3 regions of the Acidovorax sp. LjRoot117 genome follow, and region 1 is predicted to be linked to each of the others. Evidence: predicted binding sites of a transcription regulator. Region 1 holds the regulator's gene; each other region holds the start of a gene.
The links. The regulator LexA, encoded in region 1, represses DNA repair genes until DNA is damaged. The targets are predictions, from matches to a motif close to ACTGTATNNNNATACAGT.

Region 1 (4,519 bases):
TGAAAGCAATTTTGCACAGCCTCGTCAGGCCAACCTGTCAGCACAGTTACCTGCACCGCTGCGGACTTGCCGGCTGGGGCATCAAGGCCCGCAGGCTGGCTGGAACGCGCTCCAGACTTTATGCGGGCCCCGAGCGCAAGCCGTACGCCTTGCCATCCACGAACAGATACTCGGCCCGCAAGACGGCGTCGCCCTTCTCGTCCCGCAGGGTAAAGCCCACCACCGACACGGCTGCACCGGCTTGGATCTGCGGCACCTGCCAAGCCTGCATGCGCGTCAGGGGTGCCAGTTCCACCTCCCACTGGCGGTCCTTGCGCGTGGGCAGCACCGCCTTGGCCAGCAAGGCCTTGCCGTCCACCGGCGCGGTCTGCGCGGGCACCGCCCGCTGCGCCAGGTCGGCGGGCAGCTTCAGCCCGGCCGGAATCTCCAACTGCAGCTCCGCGTGCGGGTTCTGCCAGCGCACGGACTTCACCGTGCCTTCCAGATAGATCGGGCGGTCCGCGTCGAAGCTGCTCCAGCCATGGTGCGCATGCGCGGCCAGCGGCAAGGCGGAGGCTGCCACCAGCAGATGGCGTCGTTGCAGGGTCATCAGGGCTCTCCTTCGAAGATCAATCAGGGAACACAACGGGGGTGCGCACGCTGCAGCAGCCAGACTGCCCAGCCATCGCGGCGCGGCATGCGCTACAGGTAGGCGATCCAGCGGCCACACACCACCACGGCCAGCCAGATGACGGTGGAGACCAGCATCTGCACCTTGGCCACGCCGTCCAGGCGTGCCAGCGAACCCCGGCCATGGAACCACGCCGCGTTGCAACCCGCAAGCATTAACAACAGCATCTTCAAGGTGAATGCGCGGCTGCTGAGCAGTTCGGCGGGCTGGGTGGCGAACATCAGCAGGCCCGAGGCCGCAGCCAGCAGGAAGCCGCACAAGGCCACCGACAGACTCAGCCGGGCCAGGTCCTTGACCGGCAATGCGGCGCCGCGGCCGAACACCCGCAGCTCCAGCAGCACCAGATTGCCCAGCAGCAGTGCAATGCCGACGATGTGGATCACCTCCAGCGCCGGGTAGGCCCAGGCGTGGGTCTTGAGGGAGGCAAAGAACATGGCCGCGGCGCCTGGGACTTATAGTGTGTTGTGGACTGCTCGGCCGCGCATCAATGCGAGAGCAGGTCCAGCATCAGCGAGATGCGCGCCTTGACGGGCGAAAGCCCCCGCGAATCCGGCAGGGCATCGCCCGGCTTGGGCAGCACCTGGCCTTCGGGGCAGCGGGTGGAGCGCACCACGCGCACGCCCACATCCTGCGCCTTGAGCAGCGCGGCCTCGAGCGCATGGTGGATCGTGCCGTTGCCGGTACAGGCCACCACCAGGCCCTGCACGCCATCGCGCACCAGCGCGTCCACGATGGCGCCGCTTGCACCTGCATGGTTCAGGAGGATCTCGACCCGCGGCCACACGGCGGCATTCGCTATCTTTTCAATAGCTAATGGCGCTTTCTCAGCGTGCGCCAGAGGCCAATCCTGCACCAGGCGGACCCGGCCCTCCTCCACCCACCCCAGCGGCCCGGCGTCGCCGGAGCTGAATGCATGGACGCGGTACGGATGCACCTTCTGCACATGGCGCGCGCCATGCACCTCACCCGCCGCCACCGACACCACGCCCTGCGCGCCCTGCGTGGTGGCCACGGCCACCGCGTCCAGCAGGTTCTGCGGGCCATCGGGGGTGAGCGCGCTGGCCGGGCGCATGGCGCACGTCAGCACCACGGGCTTGGACCGCGCATCCAGAACCAGGCTCAGAAACCACGCGGTTTCCTCCAGCGTGTCGGTACCGTGGGTGATGACCACGCCCTGCACGGCGGCGTCCTGCAACAGCTGCGCGCAGCGCACGGCCAGCGCCTGCCACACCGACATGTCCATGTCCTTGCTGTCGAGCTGGGCCACCTGCTCGGCCTGCAGGGTGGCGCCGCCGGCTGCCAGGGTCAGCCCCGGCACGGCGGCCAGCAGCTGCTCAACGCCCACCTGGGCGGCCGTGTAGCCGATGTTGTCGCCGGCCTGGGCCGAGGTGCCCGCGATGGTTCCACCTGTGCCCAAAACCACAATTTTTTGCCCACTCACTTGCGTACTCCGAAAAACTGGTGAAAAATACAGTTACTGGATTAAAAAACAGTTGTTCGCCACTGTAGCGTCTCCACCGGAAACCACCATGCTCGACAACCCGAAACTGACCGCCCGCCAGCAGCAGATCCTGGACCTCATCCAGACCGCCATCGCCCGTACCGGCGCGCCCCCCACCCGCGCAGAAATCGCGGCCGAGCTGGGCTTCAAGTCGGCCAACGCCGCCGAAGAGCACCTGCAAGCGCTGGCCCGCAAAGGCGTGATCGAGCTGGTCAGCGGCACATCCCGCGGAATCCGTCTGCGCAGCGACACGGTGCGCTCCATCAATGCAGCACGCGGCAGCCAGTTCAGCCTGCCCATCCCGGGCCTGTCTCAGCTGGTGCTGCCGCTCATCGGCCGCGTGGCGGCGGGCTCGCCGATTCTCGCGCAAGAACATGTCGACCAGACCTACAGCGTGGAAAACAGCCTGTTCCAGCACAAGCCCGACTACCTGCTCAAGGTGCGCGGCATGTCCATGCGCGACGCCGGCATCATGGACGGCGACCTGCTGGCCGTGCAGTCCACCCGTGAGGCACGCAACGGCCAGATCATCGTGGCCCGCCTGGGCGAGGACGTCACCGTCAAGCGCCTGCGCCGCACGGCCACCGCCATCGAGCTGCTGCCTGAGAACCCCGACTACCCCGTCATCGTGGTCCAGCCTGGCGAGCCCTTTGAAATCGAAGGCCTGGCCGTCGGCTTGATCCGCAACACCATGCTCATGTAGAGCCCCCTGCCTGGCCGCGCCGCAGGTGGCGGGCGTTTGGTGTACCGGCACAACGTCGGTACGCCAGCCCTGCGGTGCCGGTTGTCATTGCAATCCTGCCTATGTCCAACCCCCGACTTTCGGAGTTTTCACATGGGAATTGCCTTGTCCACCCTGTCCGCCGCCTTGCCCCATTCGCTGCAGAAGCTGTCGCGCTGGCTGCACAACCTCGTCCGCCTGGACGAAGCCCCACGCGCTGGCGCCCCGGCTTCATCACCACCTGCCAGCGCCAACCCGCCGGGCGAGCATGGCACGCCGGGCCATGGCGGGCCTGCCGGCGACCAGCGCAGCGCTGGGTCGCCCCGCCTGCGCCCTTTGCGGGGCAACTGGCCCTTCACCGTCCAGCCGGCTCCACCCGAGCCCAAAGCATCCGCCGCCCGCACCTCCGTGGCGGCCAACCGGTCGTTTCTGTCTGCACCCTGCGGCAGCAGCCGTGATGCATTCATGGCGTCCATCGCATCCAGCGCGCTGCCCCCACGGCCCGTGCCGGCCGTGCGCAAGGTATCCCACGCCAGCGGCCGCCTGGTGATCGCAGGCCGCATGGCCGACGTGTGTGCAGAACTCGACCGCATGGCTGCGTGCGAGGCGCTCCAAGCGTAGAAAGATCATCGCTGCCCAGGCCGGCGGGTGGCGGCTGGCGGCCGGCGCGCCGGTGCTGCACCGGCCTTGGGCTTGCAACCCGCACAGGGTGCTGCAAACAGTGCCGTCGCGACGCGGCGTGCTGTGAGCACTGGCACCAAAAAACGCTGACAACACCTGCTTCGTGGCCACGGTCGGCTCTGCTGCACTCGCCAGACTTGCGCAGCCCATCCACTCCGTGCGGCTGCGGCAGCCGCCGCGACAATCCGTCACCAAAAGCTGGCGTTTTGGGCCGCCCGAAGACCTGCCAGTGCAGTGCGGCGCTGCGTGCCAAGGCACAATGTCGGGATGAACATCGTGATTCTCGACGACTACCAGGATGCAGTGCGCAAGCTCCATTGCGCCTCTCGGCTCGACGCATACACAGCCAAGGTCTACACCAACACCGTCAAGGGGCTGGGCCAACTTTCCGTCAGACTCAAGGATGCAGACATCATCGTCCTGGTCCGCGAGCGCACGCAGATCACGCGGCAGTTGGTGGAAAAGCTCCCCCGGCTCAAGCTGATTGCGCAGACCGGCAAGGTCGGCAGCCACGTGGACGTGGCCGCCTGCACCGAACGCGGCATCGCCGTGGCAGAGGGCATCGGCTCGCCGGTGGCTCCTGCAGAACTGACATGGTCGCTGGTGATGGCCGCCATGCGCAGGCTGCCGCAGTACATCTCCAACCTCAAGCACGGCGCCTGGCAGCAGTCGGGCCTCAAAGCGGCCTCCATGCCGCCCAACTTCGGGCTGGGCAATGTGCTGCGCGGCAAGACGCTCGGTGTCTGGGGCTACGGCCGCATCGGCCAGCTGGTGGCGGGCTATGGGCGCGCTTTCGGCATGAACGTCCGCATCTGGGGCCGCGAAGCGTCGCGTGCGCAGGCCCTGACGGACGGCTACCAGGCAGCCACCACGCGGGAAGAATTCTTCGCGCAGTGCGATGTGATCTCGCTGCACCTGCGCCTGAACGATGAGACACGCGGCATCG
Region 2 (4,519 bases), on a different contig from region 1:
TTCGGCAATCGCCTTGAAGTGCTGGAACTGGCCCTCTTGCGTGGGCTTGTTGTAGTAGGGCACGACCTGCAGCTGGCTGTCGGCGCCCACGCCGCGCGCGAACTTGGCCAGCTCGATCGCTTCGGCGGTGGAGTTGGCGCCGCAGCCGGCCATGATGGGCACGCGCTTGGCAGACTGCTCCACGGCGACGCGGATGATCTCGCAATGCTCCTGCACGTTGACCGTGGGCGACTCGCCCGTGGTACCCACCACGCCGATGCAGTCGGTGCCTTCGGCAATGTGCCAGTCGATCAGTTTGCGCAGTGTGGGGTAGTCCACGCTGCCGTCCTCGTGCATGGGTGTGACGAGAGCGACGATGCTGCCGGTAAGGGGTGCGCTGGGGAGGGTCATGTCCGCGTTGTAAAACGGTAAAAGAGCATTCTAACTAGGCGGCGAGACCAAAGGGTGCCGGGGCGGACTCCCCGCGTGCGGGAGTTCCCGCACTGCCGTGATGCGCTGCACGAAACGGTCGGGATTTTGCAGGAAGCCATCCTCGTAAGCCACGGTGCGCAGCGGCGCGCAGGCCGCGAGCAATTCGCCCGGCTGCAGCAGGAATTCAGGCCGGGCAGGGCGCCCCACGGTTTCGTTGCCCTGCGCAAAGGTTTCGTAGATCAGCACGCCGCCCGGCGCCACGCTGTGCACGATGACGGGCAGCAGCGGCCGCCACAGATAGTGGGTGACCACCACGGCGCCGAACTGGCGCCCCGCCAAGGGCCACGGCCCTGCTTCGATGTCCGCCAGCAGCAACTCGCCGAGCCCCTCGCAGGCTGCCAAGGCCTCAACCGAGCGGTCCACGCCCACCACCGCGTGGCCCAGGCCGCGCAGCCAGCGCAGGTGGCGGCCCGCACCGCAGGCCACATCCAGGGCGGTGCTGCCAGGGGCGATCAGGTGGCTCCAGCGGCGCACCCATTCGGACGCCAGTTCATGACCGTGCATATGCTATGAAAATAATAGCTGATGGCGCTAGTCTGAAGCGCGGTAGCAGCCAAAAAGACTTGAATCCCCGGGGCAGGCCCGGCATGCGCAGCTCAGAAGCAGGCCCACATCTGGTCGGCCAGCATCACCATGAAGTCCGGCGCCGTGTACATGCCGAACACCGCCAGGCAGGCCAGCACCGCCACCGCACCGGCCAGCCAGCGCAGCGCACGCGCAGGCTTGGCCGGTGCGTCGGCGGACGCGGGTGTGGGGGCGGCGGCTTGTGGTGTCATGGTCAGGCGGGTTGGGGTGTGCTGCGCGCGATGGGGCTTTCCTTGACGGGCAGGTTCACCAGGCCGGCAAACACACCAAGCCCAATGGCGATGTACCAGACGATATCGTAGCTGCCCGTCGCGTCATAGAGGTAGCCACCCAGCCACACGCCCAGGAAGCTGCCGATCTGGTGGCTGAAGAACACGAAGCCGCCCAGCATCGACAGATGCTGCACGCCGAAGATCTGGGCGATGGTGGCGTTGGTGGGTGGAATGGTCGACAGCCACAGCGTGCCCATCACGGCCGAGAACACATAGACCGACATCGGCGACAGCGGTACGATCAGGAACACGGTGATCACCACCGCGCGGGCAAAGTAGATGAAGGCCAGGATGTAGCGCTTGGGCATGCGCTGGCCCAGCGTGCCGGCCACGTAGGTGCCCAGCACGTTGAACAGGCCGATCAGCGCCAGCGCGTAGCTGGCCACCTGCGGCGACAGGCCGTGGTCCTTGAGGTAGCTGGGCATGTGCACCCCGATGAACACCACCTGGAACCCGCAGACGAAGTAACCGGCCATCAGCAAATTGAAGCTCGGGTAGCGGAACGCCTCGCCCAGCGCCTGCACGATGGTCTGCTCGCGCTTGACCGGGGCGCTTCCCTTGAAGCCCGGCTCGCGCAGGCCGAAGGCCAGCGGCACGATGAGCAGCACCGCCATCGACAGCACCAGCAGCGCCTGCTGCCAGCCCAGCCCTGCAATCAGCCAGCCCTCCACCGGCACCATGAGGAACTGTCCGAACGAGCCCGCTGCCGCTGCCACGCCCATGGCCCAGGACCGGCGCTCCGGCGCAATCTGCCGCCCCAGCACGCCGTAGATCACGGCGTAGGTGGTGCCGGCCTGCGCGGCGCCGATGAGCACGCCTGCGGTCAGTGCAAACAGCGTGGGCGTGGGCGACAGGGCCATGCCCGCCAGGCCCAGGCCGTACAGCACCGCCCCGCCCATCAGCACCCGGAACGCCCCGAACCGGTCGGCCGCCATGCCCGCAAAGATGCCGATCACGCCCCAGGACAGGTTCTGGATCGCGATGGCCAGCGCGAACGACTGGCGCGTCCAGCCCATTTCCTGGGTGATGGGCAGCAGCCAGAGCCCGAAGCCATGGCGGATGCCCATGGACAGCGTCACGATGGCCGCGCCGCAGGCCAGCACCTGGAACATGGACAGTTTGGGAGTATTCATATGCATGCGCAGGAATGTAGCCAGATTGCACGAAACGCGCTGATACACCGGTAACCAATACAGTTGGCAGCGGGGTTGCGGCCCCGCCGTCAGCACGGCAGTACCCTTGTGTGTTGCAACGGGCCCCAACGGCCCCACTGTTCATTCAACGCAGGGCCCGTTCTCGCGGCCCGGCACCGCGTGGGCCGTCACCACCGCCTTTGACAGTGCTGTCGTCACTGGTTTTCCATCCAGCTATTGCCCCGCTGCCGCACTACAATCCGCCGCTATGTCTGCCAAACCGTCTTCCGTGTCCACCAGTAGTGAATATTCCGAAGGGTCCATCCGTGTGCTCAAGGGCCTGGAGCCCGTCAAGCAGCGCCCGGGCATGTACACCCGCACCGACAACCCGCTGCACATCATCCAGGAAGTGCTGGACAACGCCGCCGACGAAGCCCTGGCCGGCCACGGCAAGAAGATCCGCGTCACGCTGCACGCCGACGGCTCGGTGAGCGTCGAGGACGACGGCCGCGGCATCCCGTTCGGCATGCACCCCGAAGAAAAGGCGCCGGTGATCGAGCTGGTGTTCACCCGCCTGCATGCGGGCGGCAAGTTCGACAAGGGCAAGGGCGGTGCCTACAGCTTCTCCGGCGGCTTGCACGGTGTGGGTGTGTCGGTCACCAACGCGCTTGCCACCCGGTTGGAGGCCACCAGCTACCGCGAAGGCAAGATGGCGCGCCTGGTGTTTTCTGCCGGCGACGTGATCGAGCCCCTGGTGGCGCGTGCGCTGGAAGTGGGCGAGCGCAAGCAGGGCACCTCGGTTCGGGTGTGGCCCGATGCCAAATATTTCGAGTCGAGCGCGCTGCCCATGGGCGAGCTCACCCACCTGCTGCGCAGCAAGGCCGTGCTGATGCCGGGCGTCACGGTGCAGCTCGTCAACGAGAAGACCCGCGACACGCAAACCTGGCAGTACAAAGGCGGCCTGCGCGACTACCTGATGCAGACGCTGCACGGCGAGCCGGTGATCCCGCTGTTCGAAGGCGAAGGCTTTGCCGACCGCAACAACGAGAGCTTTGCCGAGGGCGAGGGCGCGTCGTGGTGCGTGGCCTTCACCGAAGACGGCCAGCCCATGCGCGAGAGCTACGTCAACCTGATCCCCACCAGCGCTGGCGGCACGCACGAAAGCGGCCTGCGCGACGGTTTGTTCAACGCCGTCAAGAGCTTCATCGAGCTGCACAGCCTGCTGCCCAAGGGCGTGAAGCTGCTGCCCGAAGACGTGTTCGCCCGCGCCAGCTACGTGCTCAGTGCCAAGGTGCTGGACCCGCAGTTCCAGGGCCAGATCAAGGAGCGGCTCAACTCGCGCGATGCGGTGCGTTTGGTCAGCGGCTTCGTGCGGCCGTCGCTCGAGCTGTGGCTCAACCAGCACGTCGACTACGGCAAGAAGCTGGCCGAGCTGGCTATCAAGGCCGCGCAGACCCGCCAGAAGGCCGGCCAGAAGGTCGAAAAGCGCAAGGGCTCCGGCGTGGCCGTGCTGCCCGGCAAGCTGACTGATTGCGAAAGCCGTGACCTGGCCCACAACGAAGTGTTTCTGGTCGAGGGCGACTCCGCCGGCGGCAGCGCCAAGATGGGCCGCGACAAGGAAAGCCAGGCCATCCTGCCGCTGCGCGGCAAGGTGCTCAACACCTGGGAGGTCGAGCGCGACCGCCTGTTCGCCAACAACGAAATCCACGACATCTCGGTGGCCATCGGCGTGGACCCGCACGGGCCCAACGACACGCCCGACCTTTCGGGCCTGCGCTACGGCAAGGTCTGCATCCTGTCGGACGCCGACGTGGACGGCTCGCACATCCAGGTGCTGCTGCTCACGCTGTTCTTTCGCCACTTCCCCAAGCTCATCGAGGCCGGCCACATCTACGTGGCGCGCCCGCCGCTGTTCCGCGTGGACGTGCCCGCGCGCGGCAAGAAGCCCGCGGCCAAGATGTATGCGCTGGACGAAGGCGAGCTGACTGCCATCCTCGACAAATGCGCCAAGGACGGCGTGGCGCGCGAGAAGTGCCAGGTCAGCCGATTCAAGGGCTT
Region 3 (4,519 bases), on a different contig from region 1:
CTGCAGGCTGCGGGCCGTGATGTCGGTGGCGCCCCCGGGCGGGAAGGGCACGACGATGCGCAGGGGCTTGCCCTCTTGCGCCATAGACATTCCAGGAACGAAAGATACGGCAGCCAGAGCGGACAGCAGGTGACGGCGTTGCATGTGGGGTTCTCCTATGAAGAATCTGAAGGTTAAATGAACTGGTGAGCCCTACCAAGCAATGGATATGCCTGATAACATTCCCGAATGGAATGATGTGAGAACTTACGATGTCCTCCCTGCGCCGCCTTTCACCGCCCCTGCACCTGCTGCGGGCGTTTTCCACCGTCACGCGGTTCGGCGGGGTCTCGCGCGCCGCCGAGGCCCTGCACCTCACGCAGAGCGCGGTGAGCAAGCAGATCAAGGAGCTGGAGGGCTGGGTGGGCGTGGCGCTGTTCGAGCGCAACCGCAAGCGCCTGTCGCTGACCCCGGCGGGCGAGCGCTATGAAAAAGCCGTGCGCGCGGTGCTGGCGCAGCTGGAGGCCGCCACGCTGGAGCTGATCACCAGCGATGACGGCGGCGGCGCGCTGCACCTGTCCAGCCTGCCCACGTTCGGGGCCAAGTGGCTCATCCCGCGCCTGCCGCAGTTCCAGCAGCAGCACCCGCAGGTCACGCTGCACTTCGTGCCCTATGTGCACAGCTACGACTTCGAGCGGCCCGAGCTCGACTGCTCCATCCTGTTCGGCGAAGGCCACTGGCCCGGCGCCCATGCCCACTACCTGACCGGCAACGACGTCGCACTGATCGCCCCGCGCACCCGCGTGGCCGACTGGCCGCTGAAAAGCCCCCGCGACGTGGCCCAGCACACGCTGCTGCGCCACGTGACGGTGCCCGACGCCTGGCTGCGCTGGAGCGAAACGCACCAGGTGGCGGGCCTCATCGACCCGCTGGCCGGGCCGCAGTTCGACCAGTTCCAGACCATGATCCGCGCGGTGATGGCCGGCATGGGGCTGGCGCTGGTGCCGCGCTGCCTGGTGCAGGACGAGATCACCGCGGGGCTGGTGCGCGAGCCCTTGGCGGACCAGCCCCTGCGCGGCGGCTACCTGAGCGACATGGGCTACTGGTTCTGCTACCCCGAGGGCCGCACGCAGCTGCATGCGCTGCAGTGCTTTCTGCAGTGGCTGCTGGTGTGCGCCGAGCCTCCGGGCGCAACGCCCGCGGTGCCTGCGGCGCAGGGCGCGGGCACGGGTGCATTGCCGGTGCCTTGAGCAGTGCAGCGGTGCATGGGCCCCGGCAGCCATGCGCGAGGTGGACCTGGTCGCGTTGCGCGGGGTCAGGTGGGCTCTGCGGGGGACGCGTGGTCAGCGGCGCGGCTCACTCGCGGCGGCCGGCGGCCAGCCACTGCGCATCGCCGCCCGCATACGCTTCCAGCCCGATGGCCACCACCGTGGCCACGTCAGGGCCCACCTCGGCACGGAACTCGCCCTCGGCCTGGGTGACGGCGTCGCGAAAGGCCTGCACCCAGGCCAGGCCGTTGGCCGTGAAGCGCACGCGCCGGGCGCGGGCGTCCAGCAGGTCGGCCTCGCGCGTGACCAGGCCCCAGGCTTCGCACTGGTCCACCAAGTTGGCCATGGCCTGCTTGGTCATGCCGGCACGCTGGGCCAGGTCGGTCAGCCGGTCGCCCTGGAGCGCCAGGTGGCGGGTGATGTGCACATGCGCGGCCGTCACCTGGTCGCGCGCCGCCAGGTTGGACAGCGCCAGCGGCACCTCCACGTTGTGCGCCATGAGTTGCAGCACCCGGGCATCGAAGCGGCGCATCGCATGGCCCAGCAGCCGGCCCAGGTGGGTCTGGCGCCAGCCGTCGTCGACGCGGGGCCAGGCAGCCCCTGGCGGGGGGTGGGCAGTGGGGCTGGACGGGGAGTTTTCGGCCATGCCAGATTGTCAGGCAAACTGACCAAATACTGCTTGGTTTTGGCGAAACAGGTCGCATAAACTACTGTTCAAGCATCCAGCCTGTGGTTAACCGCAGAGGACGCACACACATCCAACCTGTTGTTTTTCCTAGGAGTTTCTCATGGACGTCGCAGTCAAAGGCACCAACCCCGCAAACACCGAAAAGGCCAAGGCGCTGGCCGCCGCGCTCGCCCAGATCGAGAAGCAGTTCGGCAAGGGCACGATCATGCGCCTGGGCGAAGGCGAGGTGATCGAAGACATCCAGGTGGTGTCCACCGGCTCGCTGGGCCTGGACGTGGCCCTGGGCGTGGGCGGCCTGCCCCGCGGCCGGGTGGTCGAGATCTACGGCCCGGAATCGTCGGGCAAGACCACGCTCACGCTGCAGGTCATCTCCGAGATGCAAAAGCAGGGCGGCACCTGCGCCTTCGTCGACGCCGAGCACGCGCTGGACATCCAGTACGCCCAGAAGCTGGGTGTGCATGTGCCCGACCTGCTCATCAGCCAGCCCGACACCGGCGAGCAGGCCCTGGAAATCGTGGACAGCCTGGTGCGCTCCGGCGCCGTGGACCTGATCGTCATCGACTCGGTCGCAGCCCTCACGCCCAAGGCCGAAATCGAAGGCGAAATGGGCGACTCTCTGCCCGGCCTGCAGGCCCGCCTGATGAGCCAGGCGCTGCGCAAGCTCACGGCCACGATCAAGAAGACCAATTGCATGGTCATCTTCATCAACCAGATCCGCATGAAGATCGGCGTGATGTTCGGCAGCCCCGAAACCACCACCGGCGGCAATGCACTCAAGTTCTACGCCTCGGTGCGCCTGGACATCCGCCGCACCGGCACCATCAAGAAGGGCGACGAAGCCATCGGCAACGAAACCAAGGTCAAGGTGGTCAAGAACAAGGTGAGCCCGCCCTTCAAGACGGCCGAGTTCGACATCCTGTTCGGCGAAGGCATCAGCCGCGAGGGCGAGATCATCGACATGGGCGTGACGGCCAAGATCGTGGAGAAGTCGGGCGCCTGGTATGCCTACAACGGCGAGAAGATCGGCCAGGGCCGCGACAACGCCCGCGAGTTCCTGCGCGAAAACCCCGACCTCGCCCGCGAGATCGAGAACAAGGTGCGTGAAGGCCTGGGCGTGGCACTGCAGGCAGCCGCCGTGACCAAGGCCGCGGCCGCCACCGAGGAGTGAGCGTCCGTTATTGATAAAAATAGCCCGCTACCGCTTGATTGACAAGCGGTAGCTGCTATGAATTTGATAACAACGACCATCCGCCATGGGCTTCACGACTTTGTCGCTCAAGGGCCGGGCGCTGCGGCTGCTGAGCCAGCGCGAGCACTCCCGCGCTGAACTGCAGCGCAAGCTCGCGCCCCATGTGCAGGAGGGCGAGGACCTGGCCGCGCTGCTGGACGACCTGGAGGCCCGCGATTTCATCAGCGAAACCCGGGTGGTGGAGTCGGTGCTGCACCAGCGCGCAAGCCGCCTGGGCGCCAACCGCATCCGTCAGGAACTGCAGGCCAAGGGGATCGACCCCGACACGGCGCAACAAGCGCTCACCCGGCTGAAAGACACCGAATGGGCCCGCGCGCACGCCGTGTGGCAGCGCAAATTCGGCGCGGTGGCCGAAGACCCCCAGCAGCGCGCAAAGCAGGTGCGCTTTCTGGTGACACGCGGATTCTCCAGCGAGATCACCTGGCGTGTGGTGCGCGGCGAGGCGCCGCAGGCTTGAGTTGAGGCCGCCAGCACCGGGGCGGCTCCAGCGCAGCCCCCCCTCCTCAGAGCCCCAGCATCAGCTTGAGGTTTTGCACCGCGGCACCGCTGGCGCCCTTGCCCAGGTTGTCCAGGCGGGCGATCAGCACGGCGTGGCGGTGCTCTTCATTGGCGAACACCCGCAGTTCCAGCTTGTTGGTGTCGTTGAGCGCGGTGGCATCGAGCTTGCCGTCCGCGGTGGGCGGCAGCACGCTGACCCACTGCTCGGGCGTGTTGCTTTTGGCGTAGTGGGCGGCCAGTGCGTCGTGCAGGTCAGCGGCCTTGGGCGCGCCCGGCAGCAGGTCGAGGTGCAGTGGCAGCTGCACCAGCATGCCCTGGCGGAAGTTGCCCACCGACGGCACGAAGATCGGCCGGCGCGTGAGGCCGGTGTAGCGCATGATTTCGGGCAGGTGCTTGTGCTGCAGCGTGAGCGCATAGGTCTCGAACAGCGGCGCGGTGCCCGCCTCGTACGCCTCGATCATGGTGCGGCCGCCGCCCGAATATCCGCTGACCGACGGCAGGGCCAGGGGGAAGTCCTGGGGCACCAGGCCGGCGTCCACCAGCGGGCGCAGCAGCGCAATGGCGCCGGTGGCGTAGCAGCCGGGGTTGGACACGCGGTCGGCCGCGGCCACGGCCTCGGGCTGCCCTGCAGCCAGTTCCGGAAAACCGAACACCCAGCCCGGCGCCGTGCGGTGCGCGGTGCTCGCGTCGATGATCTTGATCGCGCGGCCGGTGCTCTGCGTGATGCCGTCGACCATGGCCACGGTCTCGCGGGCGGCGTCGTCGTGCAGGCACAGCACCACCAGGTCCACGCCGGCGATCAGGTCGCGCTTGGCAGCCGGGTCCTTGCGCAGCTCG

Region 2: a site for LexA is predicted at 2,679-2,696, ahead of ACSQ3D_RS21440 (DNA topoisomerase IV subunit B). Genes of this name have one in related genera too.
Region 3: a site for LexA is predicted at 1,957-1,974, ahead of recA (recombinase RecA). Genes of this name have one in related genera too.

What each region holds. Positions count from the first base shown of each region.
Region 1 covers NZ_CAXUPO020000018.1:72,391-76,909, reverse strand. Annotated here, with positions in the region: gene ACSQ3D_RS27030 (DUF6152 family protein) at 119-589, opposite strand; gene ACSQ3D_RS27025 (hypothetical protein) at 682-1,104, opposite strand; gene ACSQ3D_RS27020 (asparaginase) at 1,155-2,087, opposite strand; gene lexA (transcriptional repressor LexA) at 2,200-2,874, shown strand; gene ACSQ3D_RS27010 (hypothetical protein) at 3,007-3,513, shown strand; gene ACSQ3D_RS27005 (D-2-hydroxyacid dehydrogenase family protein) at 3,841-4,519, shown strand, end outside.
Region 2 covers NZ_CAXUPO020000010.1:52,324-56,842, forward strand. Annotated here, with positions in the region: gene dapA (4-hydroxy-tetrahydrodipicolinate synthase) at 1-390, opposite strand, end outside; gene ACSQ3D_RS21425 (class I SAM-dependent methyltransferase) at 421-975, opposite strand; gene ACSQ3D_RS21430 (hypothetical protein) at 1,068-1,247, opposite strand; gene ACSQ3D_RS21435 (MFS transporter) at 1,250-2,467, opposite strand; gene ACSQ3D_RS21440 (DNA topoisomerase IV subunit B) at 2,730-4,519, shown strand, end outside.
Region 3 covers NZ_CAXUPO020000008.1:18,780-23,298, forward strand. Annotated here, with positions in the region: gene ACSQ3D_RS19135 (tripartite tricarboxylate transporter substrate binding protein BugE) at 1-144, opposite strand, end outside; gene ACSQ3D_RS19140 (LysR substrate-binding domain-containing protein) at 252-1,229, shown strand; gene ACSQ3D_RS19145 (MarR family winged helix-turn-helix transcriptional regulator) at 1,336-1,893, opposite strand; gene recA (recombinase RecA) at 2,036-3,103, shown strand; gene recX (recombination regulator RecX) at 3,189-3,641, shown strand; gene argC (N-acetyl-gamma-glutamyl-phosphate reductase) at 3,688-4,519, opposite strand, start outside.